One region of the Shewanella sp. MEBiC00475 genome, then DNA from elsewhere that is predicted to be linked to it. Evidence: predicted binding sites of a transcription regulator. Region 1 holds the regulator's gene; each other region holds the start of a gene.

Region 1 (5,127 bases):
CTATTCTTGTGAGGTGAATATGTAAATAATATTGTTGTGGCTACTGCGTTAGTATGAGGCTGAGGAGTTCAGGGCGCAACATCTAATATAGGCATATGGTTTGTGAGCATTATAGAATAGAAGCTAGTGTTACTGACATATTTAGCGCTAATCTTACATTTTGCGACTCTCTATTGCCGAGCTTCTAAGCGTACAAATTTAGCAACATTCATCAAATTTGGCATTAATGAGATCGCACACTGCGCTTAGGGCCGCTTCTGCATCTGGTCCTTCAGCTGTCACTGTGATCATTTTTCCAATTCCACTTTCGAGCATTAACAACCCTAGGACACTTGCTGCACTGGCACTTTTTTCATCTTGAATTAAGGTTATATTGGCATCAAAATCAGCTACTAGAATGGCTAACTTTGTCGCTGCGCGGGCGTGTAAACCTAATTTGTTTGAAATACTAACTTGGCGTTCAAGTTTGATCATTGATTCGATCCTATGTTCACTTAGCTGTTACTGCCATTTAAATCTAATTCTCTGTGGCGAACATTCACTGTATGTTTACTGCCTTGTCTAAATCGTTTTGCCAATTGATCGACAATATACACTGAGCGATGTTGACCACCAGTACAGCCAATGGCGATAGTAAGGTAGCTGCGATTGTTACGTTCTAAGTGAGGCATCCAAGTTTCGAATAGGTTTTCAATTTGCCAGATAAACTTATTAACTAATGGCTGGCGCCCTAAAAACTCTTGTACAGGTTCGTCTAAACCAGTAAATGGACGCAGCTCTATTTCCCAGTGTGGGTTGGGCAAAAAGCGTACATCAAACATAAAGTCCGCTTCTGTCGGCATTCCGTGTTTAAAGCCAAAAGATTCAAAGTTAATCACTAACTCTTTATCAACACTGCCTAGTAATATTTGCCTAACCTGGTCACTTAATTCGTAAATATTCAGTGCTGATGTATCAATATAATGGTCAACAATTTTTGCGATTGGTTCAAGTAAGCGTCCTTCTAGTTTGATCGCTTCTTGCAGTGAAATATGATTTTTAGATAGCGGATGTAATCGACGAGTTTCACTATAGCGTTTGAGTAGAACTTTATCATTGGAGTTTAAAAAGAAGCTGATAATTTCAGTGTCGTGCTCAAGCAGGGCTAATTGATTTTGAAGCACTTTACTTTGTTCATCAATGTTGCGTACATCAACACTGATTGCCACTAAATCATTACTACCTTTGAGCTGGGCTAATAATGTGCCAATAAGAGCTAAAGGCAAATTATCAACACAATAATATCCTAGGTCTTCCAATACTCTTAAGGCTACTGATTTTCCTGAGCCTGAACGTCCTGATACTATGACAAGTTTCATGCAGTGATAACCTGATAAAGTTCTGTTGAGTCGTGAGTTTTACGAAGCTGTTTCAATATTTGCTTGTCACTTAGTTTTTGGGCCATGTTCGATAACGTGCTTAAGTGTTCTTGGCACTGATCTGCCGGCACTAATAAAGCAAATAACAGATCAACTGGTTGGTTATCGATTGCATCAAAGGCAATGGGTTCTTCACACTTAATAAATATGGCAATGGGCTGATCGATAGACGTCAATCGACCATGAGGTATCGCGATGCCATTTCCTATACCTGTGCTACCCACTTTCTCTCTCGCTAAAAGGCTTTCAAAAACCTCTTGCGAAGATAGGGGTGGGTACTGGGCAGCGACTAAGTTGCTGATGAGTTCCAGTACTTTTTTCTTACTGCCCGGGGTGGCACAGGTAGTGCACTCCGGTCGCAGAATGGTACAAAGTTCCATCGTTAGTGTTGTGTATACTTCTGTTGGTGTTTAATTACCTGACGGTTGAGCTTATCGATCAGGGCGTCTATTGCAGTATACATATCAGTACATTCTGACATGGCAAACATCACTATGCCATCTGTGATTTTACTGGCTTTTGATCTTTGTTGTAACTTTTATACATTGAGCGCAACGTTTGCATTATGGCTCTGATCGGAGTGTCGTTCAAGCTTTGAAAATTTATCATGAATATATTCCGTTGCCTTGTAGGTTATAAACTCTTACGTTGGTTAGACGGTGGAATCATCATTGCTTCACGATATTTTGCAATGGTACGACGAGCAACGTTTATGCCCTGTTCAGCCAGAAGTTGGGCCATTTTACTGTCACTCAGCGGTTTTTGCTGGTTTTCTGCAGCAACTAATTTTTTGATAAAAGCACGAATTGCAGTAGATGAACATTCACCGCCATCGTCAGTGCTGACATGGCTAGAGAAGAAGTATTTTAGTTCAAACAGTCCTCGTGGGGTGTGCATGTATTTTTGGGTAGTCACCCGTGAAATGGTTGATTCATGCATTTCTACAGCTTCAGCGATATCATTTAATACCATTGGTTTCATGGCTTCTTCGCCATATTCAAAGAAACCTTGTTGAAATTGTACAATGCAATTGGCCACTTTGAGTAATGTGTCGTTACGGCTTTCAATACTTTTAATAAACCATTTAGCTTCTTGCAAGTGGCCTCGAATAAATTGACTATCCGACGGATTTTTACTGCTTCGCGCCATGGCGGCGTATTGTTGATTAACGCCAATTTTTGGCATGTTGTCAGGATTTAACTCTACAACCCATCGGCCATTTTTCTTTAGTACCGTAACATCGGGTATGACGTATTCGTCATCTACGGCAGTAATTAATAAACCTGGACGAGGATTAAGTGACTGGATTAGGGTGATAGCGTCACGCAACTCGTTTTCTTTTAGCTTTGTTTTACGCATTAACAATCTAAAATCACGCCCGGCAATTAAATCTAAATAGTCTTTAATCAGCAGACGAGCATTATCAATATGGGGGGTTGTGTTGGCATATTGCGCTAATTGGATGAATAAGCACTCGCTTAAATCTCTAGCCGCTACACCAACAGGATCAAAGTGTTGAATGCGCTTTAATACGGCTTCAACTTCATCTAGTTCAACGGTTTCATCGCCCATTGCTTCGAGAATATCTTCGGTACTTTGGGTTAAATAACCTTGTTCATCAACAGCATCAATGATAGCGGTGGCAATTGCTAAATCGGTCTCAGAAAAGGGAGTAAGATTTTTTTGCCATTCTAAATGCTCATACAGACCTTCGGTGGTTTCACCTTGGAATGGCATGTCATCGTCGCGCATGCTCGCACTGCCTGAACCTGACATTGGGGAGGCGGTATACACTTCGTCCCATGTCGTATCCATGGCTAGATCATCCATGGTTTCTTTGGTTATAGACTCTGCAGTGTCAACTGTAGAGGTGTCTTTTTCTTTATTAACGCTGCTGTTGTCACTAAAGTCGGTATCAGCTTGGTCTCGATTTTCTTTTGCGGAGTTTTTTGCTTCTGAAAACTCATCTTCTATTTCAAGCAATGGGTTTGAATCCAATGCTTGTTGGATTTCTTGCTGTAGCTCCAATGACGATAATTGCAGTAAGCGAATAGCCTGCTGCAATTGTGGGGTCATGGTTAAGTGTTGACCCATTTTGAGTTGGAGTGACGCTTTCATTTACCGCTTATCCCTAGATGATTTCCATAAAAATGACAATCTAAAATACTGTATTGATTGTTACATACATCAATGACATTTAACGTTATTTAGTTAACGTTCAACAAAACGAGTTAGATAGTTTAAAAGACCCGTAACTTAACTATAGCTTGAATTGTTCACCTAAGTACACAGCTCGAACTTGTTGATTGCTCAATACTTCATCAGGTGTACCTTCAGCAATTAAATTACCTTGGCTAACAATATAGGCCCGCTCGCAAACATCTAACGTTTCACGAACATTATGGTCGGTAATTAATACCCCTAAACCGCGACTTTTCAGTTGTTGGATAATTTTTTTAATATCAATAACTGAAATAGGATCAACACCAGCAAAGGGTTCATCGAGTAAAATAAATTTTGGATTAGCAGCTAATGCGCGTGCAATCTCAACGCGACGACGTTCTCCACCCGACAACGACATGCCTTGATTATCGCGAATGTGGGTAATGTGGAATTCTTCTAGCAAATGCTCAAGTTGTTCAATTCGTTGGTCGTTGTTGAGCTCTTTGCGAGTTTGCAACACGGCCATAATATTGTCGTGTACAGTGAGCTTACGAAAAATGCTGGCTTCTTGCGGTAAATAACCAATACCTTTACGGGCTCGAAGATGCATTGGATCGGCGGTGAGATCGTCATTATCAATTAAGATCCGACCTTTATCGCTTTTTACTAAGCCGACAACCATATAAAATGTGGTTGTTTTACCCGCCCCATTAGGGCCTAAAAGACCCACTATCTGGCCAGTTTTAACCGTTAAACTAACATCTTTAACAACTTGACGAGCTTTATAGCTTTTAGCTAAATTTTCAGCGGTTAAGGTTATTTGGGTCATTGTTTGTTCTGCTTGTTAACAGGGATTTCAGGGAGTTTTTGCTTCGGCGCGGTTTCATCTTGGAAGTTTTCAGGTTGAATAATCGTGATGACCCGATCTTGTCCCTTACCTGTACTTTCAGCTATCAACTCTTGTGCATTGATATTGTACTTAATTTTGTTACCAGTAACTTGGCTTCCTGATTGCTCAAGCTTGGCATTGCCTATTAATGTGAGCGTGGTGCTGGCAAGATCATAAGTAATTTCGTCGGCACTGGCGGTACCTATTTGGCCGTCATCTAATTCTTGTGAAAACGTTGCCGGCGAACCAGTGGCGATAAGTCTTTTACTGGTGCTGTTTTCGGGGGTAAATGCCCGCAGCTGATCAGCATTGATATTAATCGAGCCTTGAACAATGGTAACCGGGCCATTAAAGACAATTTGATTGTTTTTAATGTCGGCAGACTGGCTTACTGCGGCAATTTTTAACTCCTGCATAAGATCACCTTGTTTAGCCATGGCAGGCAAACTCAGTAGGCAAAGTATGCTACTTAATAACATAACATTGGCGCGAGTGTGGAGACGATTAATGTGGCTCATATTTCCCTTCTACCTGGCTGAGTAGCGATAATTTTTGCGAATTCAAGTCTGCATGTAGGCCTAAGCCTTGAATAATAAACCCTTTTCCTTTGATATACACCATCTCCTGCGAGGTACCTATCATAGTGGTTAAATCCAC
Region 2 (5,127 bases), 450 kb from region 1:
TGACCCCTTTTTTAGTCGAAGCATGTAAAAAACGATCACTGCCCATGTAAATGCCTACATGACGTGTGGTTCGGCCTGTTTTGAAAAAAACCAAATCACCGATGATAAGCTGATTGCGAGGAACTTCTTTACCCAAAATGCGCTGTGCATTTACAGTACGAGGTAATTTGTCACCGACAATATCAAGATAAGCTAAATACACAAAACCAGAACAATCAATGCCTTTTCGACTTAAACCGCCCAAACGATACGGAGTCCCTTTCCATTGCTCGTGAAAACTCAATAAGTTTGACTCACTCCATGTTGGTGGCGCAGGCTTAAGCATGGGAGGAACCACCACGGGCTTATGGGCGACAACGACTGGCGGGTTCGACGTGCACGCAGACAACAGCACCATTAAACAAGCAAATAATAATCCTTTAACCAATTCGACCCACTCCAGACCCGATACATCACCAAAATATAAATACGTTTATACAAGCTAACTATCGCAATACGCTATTAAAACATGCTGTAATTTATTGTAAATTTATTAAAAAATTAACGCGTAATAAGCTGCATACACTGTACGATTGATCGTTTTGCAGCCATTTTGTCAGCTTTAATTTGACAGCGTAGCATAGTGCCCTGCCAATTTGACCAAAAAATGCTCGATAATACCGTTGCGGTTAAGTCCTTACGAATAAAACCTTGTTGCTGACCTTGCTCGATTAATCCACAAAACAAGCCCAACCATTGCTCATAAAGTCCGTTAAGTGTTTGATGTAACAAACTCGTTTGTGGACTGACTTCAACCATTAGGTTACCCATTAAGCAGCCGCGCGGCTTATCGTCGCTAAACAAAAAGTCGATCAGTTGATGATACCCAGCTAACATCGAGGTGACATTAGCTTTAAAATTGGCATTCTGATCCATTGAAATCGGCGCAATACGTTGCTGAAAATAATATTCAGCCACTTCTGCAGCAAAGGCTTCTTTACTGGCAAAATAATGATAGAACGATCCTTTTGGAATACCCACTTCATCCAAAATGAGTTTAATGCCAACTGCGCTGTAGCCATGCAGAGCAAATAGCTTTTCACCGACAGCACAAATCGACTGCTTACTAGTGGTATTTTTGTTCATAGGTTCTCCCATTTTGGCGCTACCATAAACAAAATTAGACCAGTCGCCTATATATTTCTAGTCGATTACGCCTGCAACGGCTGATTTTAATGATAAAACAACATTAAATGACGATTATTGGTTGGAAAGTTAATGAGTATTTTGCTTAATTGACTCATCGAGCAATTGCTGATTTTCAGCGCGTTTCTTGATTATTTCATTATCAATATGCTGATCAACTAACTCTTCACACTGCTTTTGTTGCTCATATTTCATTAGCGGATCAGTGGCTTTATCTGTTTGGGCTTGGCATAACATGCTACTGCAACCACCTAAAAATAGCCCACAAGTCGCGACCAATACCATAGACAAACACACTCTTTTTTGTAATAGGACGCTCAACATAGTTAACATTATCCCGTGGTTTGAACATAAAAAAACCAGCCCGAAGGCTGGTTAGTAGTATAACCGAATAAATTACCCGGCTACACGGATCTCACTCACGACATCTTTCACGTCGTCGGTGTTTTTGGCAATGGTCACAGCCAAATCACGCTCAGCATCGCTCGGCACTGTACCTTCTAAGGTCACGACACCGCTTTCTACATCAACATCAATATCGGTGCCCGATACATCAGCCGAAAAGAGTAAACGGGTTTTAACTACGGTAGCGACTTTAGAATCTGTGAGTGAGTCACTTAAATCCTTGCTGTCTTCTTCACTGTGCTGCTTCATCACCGAAAGCTCATTGTTAACGTCTTTTACACCATCTAAGCTTTTAATTAACTCTCCAGCAAGTGACTTATCAACACTGCTGTCGACTTTACCAGTTAGGGTCACGTTACCATCATGCACGTCGGTATTAATATCAAATGAGTTCAGATTTGCATTTAACAAAAGTGTAGTTTCAGCTTTACCATCGATCCACGCATCTTTTGCATCATCTTGCCAACCTTGTGCTGCATTTGCACCGAATGCCATTGAACCCAACATAATGATCATTACTACAGATAATGTGGTCTTGTTCATAAAGTTTTCCTCCGTTGTTAATCTCAAGGAATACAATGCGTGAACCATGCCAATTGTTATAAGCAGCTGTTAATAATGAACTAACAAGTATTTATGGTTATTTTCATCTTACTGATAGATGACGATATCGGACTTTTTTACCGACGCTAGGTAAATTTTTCATCGTCGCGATGAGGATTAATCACTCCCAATTGCATTCGCGGTATAAACCCGATCTAGCATTGAATCAGCTCTCCAGAGAATGAAAAGATGACTAATGCCGTAGGCCAAAAAGCTATTATGTCGTCAATCAGATAAAGCACGCACTACCCAAAATTAACATCAATTAAAACACACAAAAAAAGCGTGTGCCAATATTGATTGGCACAAGCTTTTTTGTGTCGCCGATGGCTAAGTATGAGCAAAAGAGAGATTTTTCATGGTGTCACAGCTCATTTGTAGCCAAGCAATACCTTCGGCAAGTTGGCTAGCAACACGCTGGTTTTTAGTTTTTATAGCAGTTTGCTTTAAATGAACCAAGACCTGTTGTTCGGTTTCAACCAATACCGCTATCGCTTGGGGTAACGGCTCATCCTGTATAACTTGTTCAGCATTAGCATAGTGGCGACGTGAGGATTGTTGATGATAAGTTTGGCTATCTATTGGCCTTGCTTGGCTTGAACGCACCACACTAAACAATGGTGTTAAACGATCCAGCATACATTTTCGAATGTCGGCCATGTGGATAAAAATCCGTTTGATGTTGTAATCGTCAGCCCCTAATGTGGCTTGGACATAAAATTGTTGTCCTTCTTGGCATAAATTAATCGCCTCATGCAATAGCCATACATCGGACTCAACCTGTTCGTCTCGAGTATATGATTTCAATGTAAATCCTCCTGCATTTGATCATTTAACTGGCACTTTGTTATCTGGTTTGTGTAACATTTCCGGGTACACCATATCTAATTTAAGCAAAATCTAAACCATAAGTGCTCCATGTACATGGGAAAAAATTAATTAACCTTATATTTGTAAAAGTTATTATAATTTGTCCGGGTCTGATTTAATTACCTAATTACACGGAATGATCACTTGTGATTGTCAACATGGCATCACTGGTAAACATTAGACTTAACACCGCAGGGAGTGAATCGGTATGCCACGTCCAACACTTTTTTATCATTTACACCGTCGTCAAGAAGGTGAAGCACGACTCCTTACCTTGCCGAGTTGTCAGCACTTTAATAAGATTGCTAGTTCAGTTGACCAGCCTTGGTTAGACCAACTACACAGTAACTCGATAGATGTTGCGATCATTGAATTATCACAATTAAGCCAACAAGAATACGCAGAGTTAACTGACAGTGCGTTAATGTCGGATATTGAGTTCATCTTCTTAAGCGAAGGTAAACCGAATCCTAACTTAGATCATTTAATGTCAAAAAGTGCTGGTTACCATTTTCGTCAGCCTTACGATGCCGATGTAATCAACGATACCTTAGAAGACTTTGCCCAAGACTTGCAATCACAATCGACGAAACAACAACAGCCATTTTCTAGTGAACTAGACCAATACGGTTTGTTGGTTGGCTCATCGCGGGCAATGCACAAGTTGTATCGTACTATTCGTAAAGTTGCCGTAACCGAAAGCAACGTACTTATTGTCGGTGAAAGCGGTGCGGGTAAAGAGCTTGTAGCCAACACCATTCACCTGGCCAGTCACCGAATCAACCAACCATTTATCGCCATTAACTGTGGTGCATTAAGCCCTGAACTGGTCGACAGTGAGCTGTTTGGCCATGTAAAAGGCGCTTTTACCGGTGCTCATCGTGATCACCGTGGTGTATTCGAGCAAGCAGAAGGCGGTACCTTATTTCTTGATGAAGTCACCGAAATGCCGCTAGAACATCAAGTAAAATTGTTACGCGTACTCGAAAACAATGAATATCGCTCTGTCGGCTCACAACAGTTTAAAAAAGCCAATGTTCGCATTGTTGCTGCCACAAATCGCGATCCAACTGAGGCTATCGATGCTGGGCGTTTCCGCGAAGATTTATATTTTCGTTTAGCGCATTTTCCTATCCGCGTGCCACCATTACGCGATCGTAGCAATGACATCAGTGGCCTAGCACAACATTTTTTAGCCTACCGAAATACTGCTGAAAAACTCACTAAAACCTTTTCGGATGATGCTCTTAAACTTATCCAACAACAAAAATGGCCCGGAAATGTTCGCGAACTAAAACACGCAATAGAACGTGCATATATTTTGGCAGAAGATACTATTTTACCGAGTCACATCACGGTGACACCTCAGGAACCATCAACAGAGCCTTTAGATGACGACGTACAAATACCTGCTGGTATGCGCTTAGATGAACTTGAAAAAGTAGCTATTTATCAAGCGCTCGACAACTCATTGGGCAATAAAAATGATACAGCTAAACAGCTAGGTATTAGCGTTAAAACCCTTTATAACAAACTCAGTAAATACGAAGACCAAACTGACTCAGACGAGCCATAGCCCTAAATACCCATTCATTAAACGTATTTGTTCGCTTCTGGAACAAGCACATTTAATGAAGTGGGTTTGACTTTAATACACAGATCTTCCGACTCAAATAACTCACCATCAATCACATACTGGCATGTCGAATCCGTGTTTAAATAGATTGTTTTCGCTTGCTTATGATGAATTCGACTCGCTTGACTGTCTTCTCCTTCACGATCTCCAGTTAATCCTGCAAATAATAACTCGGTCATACTTAATAACTGTTGTGGCGATGTCTCGCTCGATTCAATCCAGGTAATATCTAACAAACCATCGCTAATATTGGGTTCACCATTACCTAGCGCTAACACACTGGTAAAAGGTGCTGCATTAGCAATCACCAGACTTGTAGTGTTAATCACCTGAATATCACCACCATCGATCTGTACTCTCATCGATAATGGCTGATTTTCGTCTATAGCCTCCCACAAACCATTAAGGTAGGCTAATTGTCCTAAATT
Region 3 (5,127 bases), 840 kb from region 1:
ACTGTCACTGAGACGACGAGCAATCGATAAAATCTCTTTTTGTGCGACTTCAACTTCACTAATACGAATCGGTCCCATAGCTTCTAAGTCATCACGCAACAGTTCAGCGGCACGTTTAGACATATTACCCAAAATTTTCTCTTTCAGTGCATCATCAGCACCCTTAAGTGCTTTCATCAGAATATCTTGCTGTACTTCACGTAACAAGGCCTGAATACCACGATCATCCACATCGATAAGGTTTTCAAATACAAACATCATGTCCTGGATTTGTTGCGCCATTTCTTCGTCAGTGTCGCGCATCGTTTCCATGATCTGGCTTTCAACCCCAGTATCAAGATAATTCATAATATTGGCAGCCGCTTTCAAGCCACCCATCTTCGCGGCTTGAGCACCACCTTGACCAGCAAATTGTTTCTCCATAATGTCATTCAACTCTTGCAATGCTGCAGGTTGAACTTCCTCAAGATTAGCAATACGCATCATTAAATCTAAGCGGGTATTCTCTGGAAACTGGCTAAAAATCTCAGCGGCTTGATCGGGTTCTAAATACGACAACACAATCGTTTGAATTTGCGGATGTTCATTTTGAATGATCGTTGCTACTTGACGCGCATCCATCCATTTTAACGAATCAAGCCCTTTAGCGCCGCTACCCATGATAATTTGTTCAATCAAATTACCGGCTTTATCTTCACCCAATGCAGCGGTCAACGCCTTACGGACGAATTCTTCACTGTTAAAACCAATAGACGAATATTTTTGAATATCATCTAAAAATAATTTATGAACGCCGATGACTTTTTCTTGACCAAACTCTTCCATAGCCGCCATCGCCATACCCACTTTTTGCACCTGTTTAGGTTCTAAGTGTTTTAAAATTGACGCAGCATCAGCTTCACTCAAACTCAGCAGTAAAATAGCTGTTTTTTCGACGCCAGTGACAGAATCAGGATCAAAACCTGCTACTGCCGCTTTTTCGGTTTTTTCTTTTTTATCATTAGCCATTGTCTTGTAACCAATTTTTAATTACTTGAGTGGAAAGTTCAGGCTCATTGGCCACGAGAGCTCTAATTGCTTTAATCATATCATCATCTTTATGCAAATTAGGTATGTGAATTGATCCGTCATCGGCATAGCTGTATTCCGCCTCTTTGGTATTAAGCATACCTAAGGTATCTGCGGCATATTGATCTTCAATTTCGGCTAATTCATGCCCAGGGCGAACATCGTCAGGCATGTTGACCCCACTAGGATTCGTTAGCTTCTTAAGCATAGGTCGAACCACAGCTAAAATGAGCACTAAAATAACAATTGCACCTAAAGCCAATTTTATCGCTCGCCAAAACCAAGGCTGCTCCCACATATCCGGTTCTGGTAATTCTTCAATTAACTGATCCATAAAGGGAACGGTAACTACTTCGAGTGCATCACCACGTTGAGAGCTAAACCCTACAGCACCTTCTAATAAACGGCGAATATTGGTTAACTCTTGTTCTGTTCTTGGCACCCGTGATACTTGACCATTCTCATCAACCTGACCAGGTTTAAAATTAATTGCAACAGATGCACTCACCCGACGTACAACACCAATTTGCTGACGAGTATGACTTATCGTTGTGTCTAATTCATAATTTCGCGTAGCTTCTTTTGAAGAGTCACCTGAAGTAGTAGAACTAGCACTAGAAGCCTCACCTGCCACTTCTGGAATAGTAGATTCCATTGGCGGTTGATTACTTAACGCCCCAGGAATGCCACCAGAACTTTGACCAGATGAGTTACGCTCAATCGTCATTTCACTGCGAATAGCAGGTAAATCAGGCGAGAAACGTTTAGCCGTTTGTTCTACAGCGGTAAAGTTCATATTCACATCGACTTGAGTGGTAAAATTCTCAGGCCCTAAAATTGGCATCAATATTGATTCAATTTTATTACGGTATTCGGCTTCTTTTTGTTGTACCAACTCAGACTCACGACGTGCTCTTGCAGAGGTACCATCTTGGCTACCAGAATTAAGTAAGCGGCCATTTGAATCGGTTACCGTTACGCGTGATGGAACCAACCCTTGTACCGCAGAGCCAACAATATCAACAATCGCATCAATCTCTTCCTGGCCTAAACCGCCACGACGAACACTCACCACCACAGTCGCACTTGGTTTAGACGCATTACGAGCAAAAACGTTTTCCTTCGGTAATGCTAAAATCACCTTGGCGCGACTAATACTTTTTAACTCTTCTATCGCTCGGGCTAAATTAGATTCCTGGCTTTGCTTTAAGCGAGCTTGCTCCATGCGCTGGCTTACCCCAAAACCACTGTCTTGACTTAAATAGTCATTGGCTTGAGTGCTACTTTGAATCCCAGCACGGCTAAGCAGTAATTTTACATCTTGATATTTATCTTCAGGCACTTTCACCACATCGACATTAATTTGATAATCGATTTGGTTTTTATCGAGAACATCTAAGACCTGGATCATCTCAGCAGTTTCCATTTTACCCAATGGGCGATAATCAGGCTCCTGCGCCCACATCATCACAAAAACCGCCAACGCAAGACAGATTGCCAATGCCAGAATCATGATCACCTGACGCATCATGTCGGCACCACCAGCACCGCCAAGCAATCCAGATTTATTCTCTTGCTGGACTCCGTCATCAACTGTTGAATCTGAACCTACCATTATGTCTGTGCTCACAATACGTACCTGCTATATCTGATGGTGTTATGTAATTTAGTGCTTAAAAACGTCTGCACTAAACAGGCATATTCATAATTTCTTTATAAGCATCAACCAGCTTATTACGTACCTGCACCGTTGCCTCAAACGCAACGCCAGCTTTTTCACGCGCAATAACGGTATCAGACAAAGAAACAGTGGTGTCGCCCATGTCTAAACGAGTCGCTAAACTTGCCGATGTTTGCTGCAATTCATTAACACTACCCACGGCTTGAGACAGTAACTGACTAAAATCAGCTCCCGTCGTGTTATTCACTTGTTGGGTAAGGTTGGGACGAATAGATGAACCAATAGAAGGAGATATTTCGCCACGAAGTGACTGCATTTCTTGCATTAATGGATTTGCGCTAATCTGCATGGTGTAACTCCCTTTCGTCGATTTTTTGACGACAATAATAACTAATACAGAGTTAAAGCAATTTAGATGCCAAGATGTTAAATAACAGGAGAAAGATAGAAACCAGGAAGGCAAAAATAACCTATTCACATAATGGAATAGGTTATTTGTTGGTATATAAAGCGGTATCAATCTAATTTAATGAACAGAAATAAAATTATTAGAGTGCTAAATCATAGACTTAACAAAAAACTGATAACTGCACTTTTTGCTATGTCGGTTGCTATGCAGGTAATTGGATCCCCATATCACGCATTTTAGCCATTTTATAACGTAACGTGCGGGCACTGATCCCCAGTTTTTCTGCGACCATTTTCCGACTGCCCTGACATTGATTAAGGGTTTCTAAAATAATCACATGCTCTTGAGCTTTTAATTCATCGCCTAAACCGTCTACGTCAACAGACTTATCATTTTCAATACTCTCTGTAGAAACCAACTTCACATCGGCAGAGTCAATAATAATATCATTGACACCTATATAATCATTAGCCCGTAATATCAGTGCACGTTGAATAACATTATCTAACTCACGTACATTACCTGGCCAACGATGGGTTAATAAACGTCTAGTGGCAGCATCATCAAGCTTAGGTACTGTAGTCATATTAAATGCTTTAGCATGCTTAATCAGCAAATGTCGCGCCAGCGGTAAAATATCTGCAGGGCGTTGATGCAGCGCAGGCCAAGTTAACGGAAACACATTAATTCGGTAGTATAAATCTTCTCTAAACTCACCAGATGTCGCCATGGCTTTTAAATCTCGGTTTGAGGTAGCCAGTACTCGCACATCAAGTTTAATGGTTTTACGGCCACCTAAACGCTCTACTTCGCGTTCTTGCAATACCCGCAATAATTTAGCTTGTAAGCCAAGTTCCATCTCGGATATTTCATCAAGCAATATGGTGCCACCTTGGGCTTGTTCAAACTTACCTGGGCAAGCTTGATAAGCGCCCGTAAATGCGCCTTTCTCGTAACCAAACAAGGTGGCTTCTAACATGTTTTCGGGTATTGCTGCGCAGTTAATCGCAATAAACGGTTGGTCATGGCGTTGACTATGTTGGTGAATAAACCGTGCCAACACTTCTTTACCCGAACCACTCGGCCCCATAATCATGACCGATGCATCTGACACGGCTACCCGCTGAGCCAGCGACAACAAGGCTAAACTTTTGTCATCGGCAACCACAGGTTTATCGTGATTTTGCGTTAACGGTAAATAACGTGACACCTGATTCAACAACACTTCAGGCGCAAACGGTTTAGCAAGATAATCTACAGCACCTAATTTCATCGCACTAACCGCACTGTCAATCGTGGCATAAGCGGTCATTAACAATACCGGCAGTTTAGGTTGATGTTGCTGTAAATAGGCCAACAAACCCAGTCCACCAATGCCTTCCATCTGCACATCGCTAATCACCATATCAAAATGGTTGGCTTTTAAGGCCAAAATAGCCTCTTCGGCACTACCGACATCAACACAGTCGTAATGGGCAAGCATTAAGGTATCAAGCAATGCTTCACGTAAATCAGCGTCATCCTCAACTAATAGAATATTGGCTTCAGTCATGCATCACCTCCTGATCTGCTGTTTTTTTAATGTGCGGGAAGCGCAAACGAATATGGCAACCCATACCAGGCTTACATGACAACTGAATGTGCCCGCCATGGTTACGTACTACCGACTGAACAACGGCTAAGCCTAAACCGGTACCTTGGCTCTTAGTGGTAAAAAAGGGTTCTAATATTTGCTGTTGCATTGACGGTTCAAGCCCTTTGCCATTATCAATGACATCTAACAACAGCCCCTCTGGGGTTTCACTGGCACTGACTTTAATTTTTGTGGCACCCGCTTCAATACTGTTCATCACTAAATTATTCACCGCAGAGCTCAATGCATTAGCATTGGCAAGCATCAATGAATTGGATGTATCTTCAACAACAAGCTGGCAGTGTTTTTTATCTGCAATAGGCTCGCAGCTTGCCA
Region 4 (5,127 bases), 2.1 Mb from region 1:
AAACATTGTTCACTGAAGTTTGCAGTTGCTGATTAACCACTAAGCCATTATTGACTTTGAATCCTGACTTTCGTGCTAAACCAACATTAGCCTTTAAACCAGCGGCTGAAATGACACAATCAACTGTATGTTTTTTGCCCGAACTGAGCGTGGCACAAATACCTGAATTAGTTTGGTCTAAGGAGCTAATGGTTTGACCAAACTCAAATACAACGCCGGTATTGGCCATCTTCTTTTGTAAAACACTGGCGACTAAATCTGGCAACATATTGGCCATTAAACCGCTACTGGGATCTACAACTACCACGCTTTTACCGCTACGGTTAAGATCCATCGCTATTTCAGTACCAATAATACCCGCACCAATAACCAACACTCGTTGTGCATTTTGTAGTTGTTGATGTGCACTATCAAACTCGCGCAGGCTGTTTAAGGTGATAACCCTGTCAGTTGCATTGCCAAGCATAGGCGGGACAAATGTTTTCGCGCCCGTTGCCAGTACCAGTTTTGCATAAGGATAGGCAACACCATTCACAAATACCGCTTGTTGTTCGCTATCAATGCAATCAACTTGGGTAAAAGCATGCAGGGTAATATTATTCTCGCTGGCAAACTCTTGTGCATTGAGGCGGATTAAATCCGCGCTGGTTTGTTGATTACTAAATACATGGCTTAGATCTGGCTTATTATAATCGTGACCCTCGTCAAGGGTAAAAACGGTTATCGGTATATGCTGATCTGTGCGTCTAATAGTTTTTATTAACTGATATGAAGCAAAGCCGCTACCAATAATGATGATGGGTGCTCTCATGATACTTTCCTTGCTGCAATAGGGGCAAAAACATCTTTGCCAAGGCCGCAATCTGGGCAAAGGAAAAAGTCTGGGACTTCGTTCCACGGCGTTCCTGGTTCAACATCTTGATTCGGCTCACCCAGTATTGGTTCATAAACCCAATTACACACAGTGCAGAGCATATTTTGTGAATCATCAATTGCTGTAGCCGTTGCGCAAGCAGGTTTTGTTACCTGAGGCGTTGACGTTGGAGCTGGCTTAGTGGTTACAGTGGCTTGAGCGCTTCTAACTAGCGATGCAGGTGAAATGGATTTTACATTACTCAAATCATGCCATGCCCAGTTTTTGGCTATCTGACGGCCATGCTCACGGCATTCACGCATCGCTTTACCATCAGGTCGCCATTTTGCTTTTAAGCCCACAATGGTATCAAATCCAGCATCAGTAAGACGGGTGTGAATACGGTCAACCGCGCCGCCGTTCCAACCATAACTTCCAAATGCACCGGCTTTTTTATCTTTAAAGCGCAGGCCAGTGATCTCTTCTAGCATTCCTGCGACTTTTGGCATCATGACATTGTTCATAGTCGATGAACCCACCAAAATACCTTTAGAGCGGAACACGTTAGCTAAGATATCATTTTTATCATGGCGAGCAACATTAAACACTTTAACGGATACTACAGGGTCAACATCGTGGATCCCTTGCGCAATGGCATCAGCCATCATGCGGGTGTTATTTGACATCGAATCATAAAAAATGGTGATTCTGTCTTCTTGATAGTTATCCGCCCATTGCAGATACTGGTGAATGATTTGGGCTGGGTTATCGCGCCACACTACGCCATGGGCGGTGGCAATCATATCAACGAGTAGGTTAAAACTCAGCACTTCATTAATTTTAGCTGTAACCAGTGAGCTAAACGGGGTTAAAATATTGGAGTAATAACGTAAACACTGATCCATCAATTCAATTTGGTCTACTTCATCATTAAACAAATGCTCATCGCAATAATGCTGCCCAAACGCATCATTACTAAATAACACCGCATCTTCAGTTAAATAGGTCATCATACTGTCAGGCCAGTGCAGCATAGGAGTTTCAATGAACACTAACTGCTTACCGTTACCGATATCTAAGGTATCGCCAGTTTTGACTATATTAAAATTCCACTCAGTATGATGATGTAAACCGGTGATAGAGTCGATAGCATTTTCGGTACAGTAAATCGGGGTATTAGGGATTTTAGCCATTAAAGCCGCTAACGCACCTGAGTGATCTTCTTCAGCGTGGTTAATGACAATATAATCGATCTTATCAAGATCAATTTCCATCTCAAGGTTTTGAATAAATTGCAGACTGAAACGATGGTCAACAGTATCGATTAAGACATTTTTTTGTTCGCGGATAAGGTAACTATTATAACTTGTCCCTTTAGTGGTTTTATATTCAGTACCATGGAAGTCCAATATTTCCCAGTCACGTTGTCCAACCCAATCGATGTTATTTTTAATGTGAATTGTCATATGTACACCTGTAATAAATTAAAAGTTAATGTTTAAAGATAAAGTTTCAAAAGTTAATTTGTTATTGCAGGTGGCGTGCCAACTAGTTAAGTAACTGATTAGTATTAATAGTATTATTTTTAGTAAATTAAATAGTGTCATTAAGACACTTTTTAATCGTGTCATTTTGACTTTAAGGTGTCATAATGACTTGCTTGGTGCGATTGCCAGAACAAATTGTCATCTGGATTACCCTAGAATATTTATCGTTAGCTAAGGCTTTGGTAATCATTCATTCATTCATTTATTTGTCGTGAGTCAATCAACATTAGGTAAAGATAAATTACTACGATATGAAACGCTAATGACGAGTGGATCTAAATCTGAGATACTGAACTCAATATGATGATTTCAATCACTTCACCCTAATTGTGTTGCTGCACATATGTTGTACTTTAAGCGGTCCAGGTTGGATTGTTAATAACCATAAAAATTTTGGAATCAATATGGATGTTTGGAAAAGACTATTAACTATTTTTGCCGTTAGTGTGTCATGTGTAGGTTGTGATCAAGGTACTAAATTGTTGGCATCAGAACACCTGACAAAGAGTGGAATGGTTAGTTACCTTAATGACACCTTAAGAGTGGGTTACACGGAAAATATTGGTGCATTTCTTGGCTTGGGCAATAACATGTCTGAGCAAGCTCGCTTTTGGCTTTTTGTTGTATTAGTAGGAGCATTTTTATTGGGTTTGTTTTTGTATTTAGTATCAAATTCTAAGCAGAAGCTCCCATCTTTAGTTGCACTGTCTCTGATATTTTCAGGTGGTATTAGCAATTTTCATGACCGGGTGTTTAATAATGGTGCCGTAATTGATTTTCTTAATGTCGGAGTCGGTACGTTAAGAACAGGTATTTTTAACGTTGCAGATATTGCCATCATGGCTGGTGTATTTGTGCTTTTTTTTGCTCAAAGCAGGAAAGACACAAAGGCATAATTCACTGTTAATAACTTAATCGACTAATACAAAAAACAACAAGGTATAGATGATATCAACATCTTTTGTGCGCTTGATTGTTGACGTTGCGATGTTGCTCTGTTGTATTTTATAAATGGTTAACTGATTTCTATGATAGAGCCATAGCCGTAACTGTATTTAATAAGCAGCTATTTAATTAGCCATTATTTCGACTTAGCGTGTATGAATTCATTACTTGGTTAACAGCTTTGCAAGGGTCAATATACCTGACTCTAATGGGCTACCTTTTCGATAGACAATCGATAGCTGAACATGTTTTGGGCCATGGCTGACTGGCGTCATGACCAGAGACTTTTCGTACCGACTACCAGCCACCATATTCTTGCCAATAATGGTGTAGCCCAAACCTGCAGCAATACAACCTAAAACACCATCTGCGCTACTCATTACCATGAGATCATCATTACCTCGACCAGCCTTTTGTTGCCAAAGAATGGCATGTTTTCTATAGCCGCAGCCTTCATCTCGTACAAACAAGACGGGATCATGTTCACTGTCTCGTGGAGTCACCATAATTAGTTCTTCTTTCACTATCGGGATAACAATAAGGTTTTCATGTTTAGGTGCATTACCGATAGCTGCGCAGTCAACCTTATTGTTCAATACAGAAAAAACCAGTCTTTCACTGGTGTCAGTATGAATTTTTGTTCGAATTTCAGCGTGATTCAGCTTGAGTTGTTTGAGTGCCAAAGGCATATGAACAGCCGCAAATGTTTCAGGCATACCGACTCTTAACTCGTAAGTTCCTTTATTACGCAAAATGGCGGAGGAGGCTTGGTATTCTAACTGCAAAATCTGATCTGCATACTCGAAAAGCTGTTGTCCACTTGGCGTTAACTGTAACTTTCGGCCAATGATAGTAAATAACTTGGTATCCAGTTCTTTCTCGAGTTTTTTAATCCGATTGGTGATGTTTGATTGAACCGTATGCAGCTTATCAGCAGCACCTTTAATGCCTTCTTCATCAACAACGGCTTTAAACGTTTTTAGCGTTAATATTTCCATATGGTTCTCTTAATAAGAAGTTTTTGTTCTAAATAATTCAATTTTTAAGACTAGCAGATTGACGTATCCTTTGTTAATGATTTTACTGGAAAGTGATTGAAATGTTATTAGCGCTAACGAAGGTCCGGGTATATTTTGCTGGCATCTGTAGTTTAATTGTCACTGTTGGTGTGGCTAGATTCTCCTATAGCTTGCTATTACCGATAATGCAGGATGGTGCAGGCCTAACAGAATCTGGTGGAGGTTGGTTAGCTACCACTAATTTTATGGGGTATATGTGTGGGGTGTTGCTTGCTGCTAGCATGCATAATCTGAACTACAAATATAACTTACACCGGGTGTACCTTATATTGAGCGTCGTCACTTCAGTTGCAATGGTCATGACGACTGATATGGTTACTTGGGCGGTATTACGCTTTATTGCCGGAGTTTGCGCCTCTGGAGGCTTTATTATTGCCTCTGGTCTGATATTAAAATGGCTAGTTAATAATAATCACCGTGCAGAATTAGGGATTCACTTCTCTGGCGCGGGTTTGAGCATCATTGTCACCTCAATACTAGTAGAGGCCATGCTGACCATGTCAGCAGACTGGCAACAACAGTGGCTAGCGTTAGCGTTTATGGCGGCAATATTCGCGATCCCGGCATGGTTGTGGATGCCACATCCTTTCATCGGCGGTAAAGCGGTAGGGGACGTTAAAGAAAACCCACCAAGCAAAGCCTTTAAATCGCTAATGATGTTGGCCTATTTTTGTGCTGGTTATGGTTATGCTGTAAGTTCGAC

The links. Region 1 encodes sigma-54, which starts transcription at its own class of promoters, with help from an activator protein. Its sites were predicted from a motif close to GTTGGCACGNNNNTNGNNT; they were not measured.
Region 2: FCN25_RS10455 (BON domain-containing protein) is a predicted target of sigma-54. The motif match lies at 2,169-2,187, and genes of this name have one in related genera.
Region 3: fliE (flagellar hook-basal body complex protein FliE) is a predicted target of sigma-54. The motif match lies at 3,154-3,172, and genes of this name have one in related genera.
Region 4: norV (anaerobic nitric oxide reductase flavorubredoxin) is a predicted target of sigma-54. The motif match lies at 2,384-2,402, and genes of this name have one in related genera.

What each region holds. Positions count from the first base shown of each region.
Region 1 is NZ_CP039928.1:2,822,874-2,828,000, forward strand. It holds gene FCN25_RS12475 (HPr family phosphocarrier protein) at 199-474, opposite strand; gene rapZ (RNase adapter RapZ) at 495-1,358, opposite strand; gene ptsN (PTS IIA-like nitrogen regulatory protein PtsN) at 1,355-1,798, opposite strand; partial or broken gene raiA (ribosome-associated translation inhibitor RaiA) at 1,801-2,055, opposite strand; gene FCN25_RS12495 (RNA polymerase factor sigma-54) at 2,052-3,536, opposite strand; gene lptB (LPS export ABC transporter ATP-binding protein) at 3,679-4,410, opposite strand; gene lptA (lipopolysaccharide transport periplasmic protein LptA) at 4,407-4,988, opposite strand; gene lptC (LPS export ABC transporter periplasmic protein LptC) at 4,975-5,127, opposite strand, start outside.
Region 2 is NZ_CP039928.1:2,369,574-2,374,700, reverse strand. It holds gene FCN25_RS10470 (C40 family peptidase) at 1-427, opposite strand, end outside; gene FCN25_RS10465 (TetR/AcrR family transcriptional regulator) at 541-1,125, opposite strand; gene FCN25_RS10460 (hypothetical protein) at 1,255-1,476, opposite strand; gene FCN25_RS10455 (BON domain-containing protein) at 1,582-2,133, opposite strand; gene FCN25_RS10450 (hypothetical protein) at 2,524-3,000, opposite strand; gene FCN25_RS10445 (sigma-54-dependent Fis family transcriptional regulator) at 3,272-4,639, shown strand; gene FCN25_RS10440 (diacylglycerol kinase family protein) at 4,657-5,127, opposite strand, start outside.
Region 3 is NZ_CP039928.1:3,660,602-3,665,728, reverse strand. It holds gene fliG (flagellar motor switch protein FliG) at 1-1,008, opposite strand, end outside; gene fliF (flagellar basal-body MS-ring/collar protein FliF) at 1,001-2,686, opposite strand; gene fliE (flagellar hook-basal body complex protein FliE) at 2,757-3,098, opposite strand; gene FCN25_RS16355 (sigma-54 dependent transcriptional regulator) at 3,361-4,710, opposite strand; gene FCN25_RS16350 (PAS domain-containing sensor histidine kinase) at 4,703-5,127, opposite strand, start outside.
Region 4 is NZ_CP039928.1:238,820-243,946, reverse strand. It holds gene norW (NADH:flavorubredoxin reductase NorW) at 1-811, opposite strand, end outside; gene norV (anaerobic nitric oxide reductase flavorubredoxin) at 808-2,319, opposite strand; gene lspA (signal peptidase II) at 2,805-3,296, shown strand; gene FCN25_RS01055 (LysR family transcriptional regulator) at 3,510-4,343, opposite strand; gene FCN25_RS01050 (YbfB/YjiJ family MFS transporter) at 4,445-5,127, shown strand, end outside.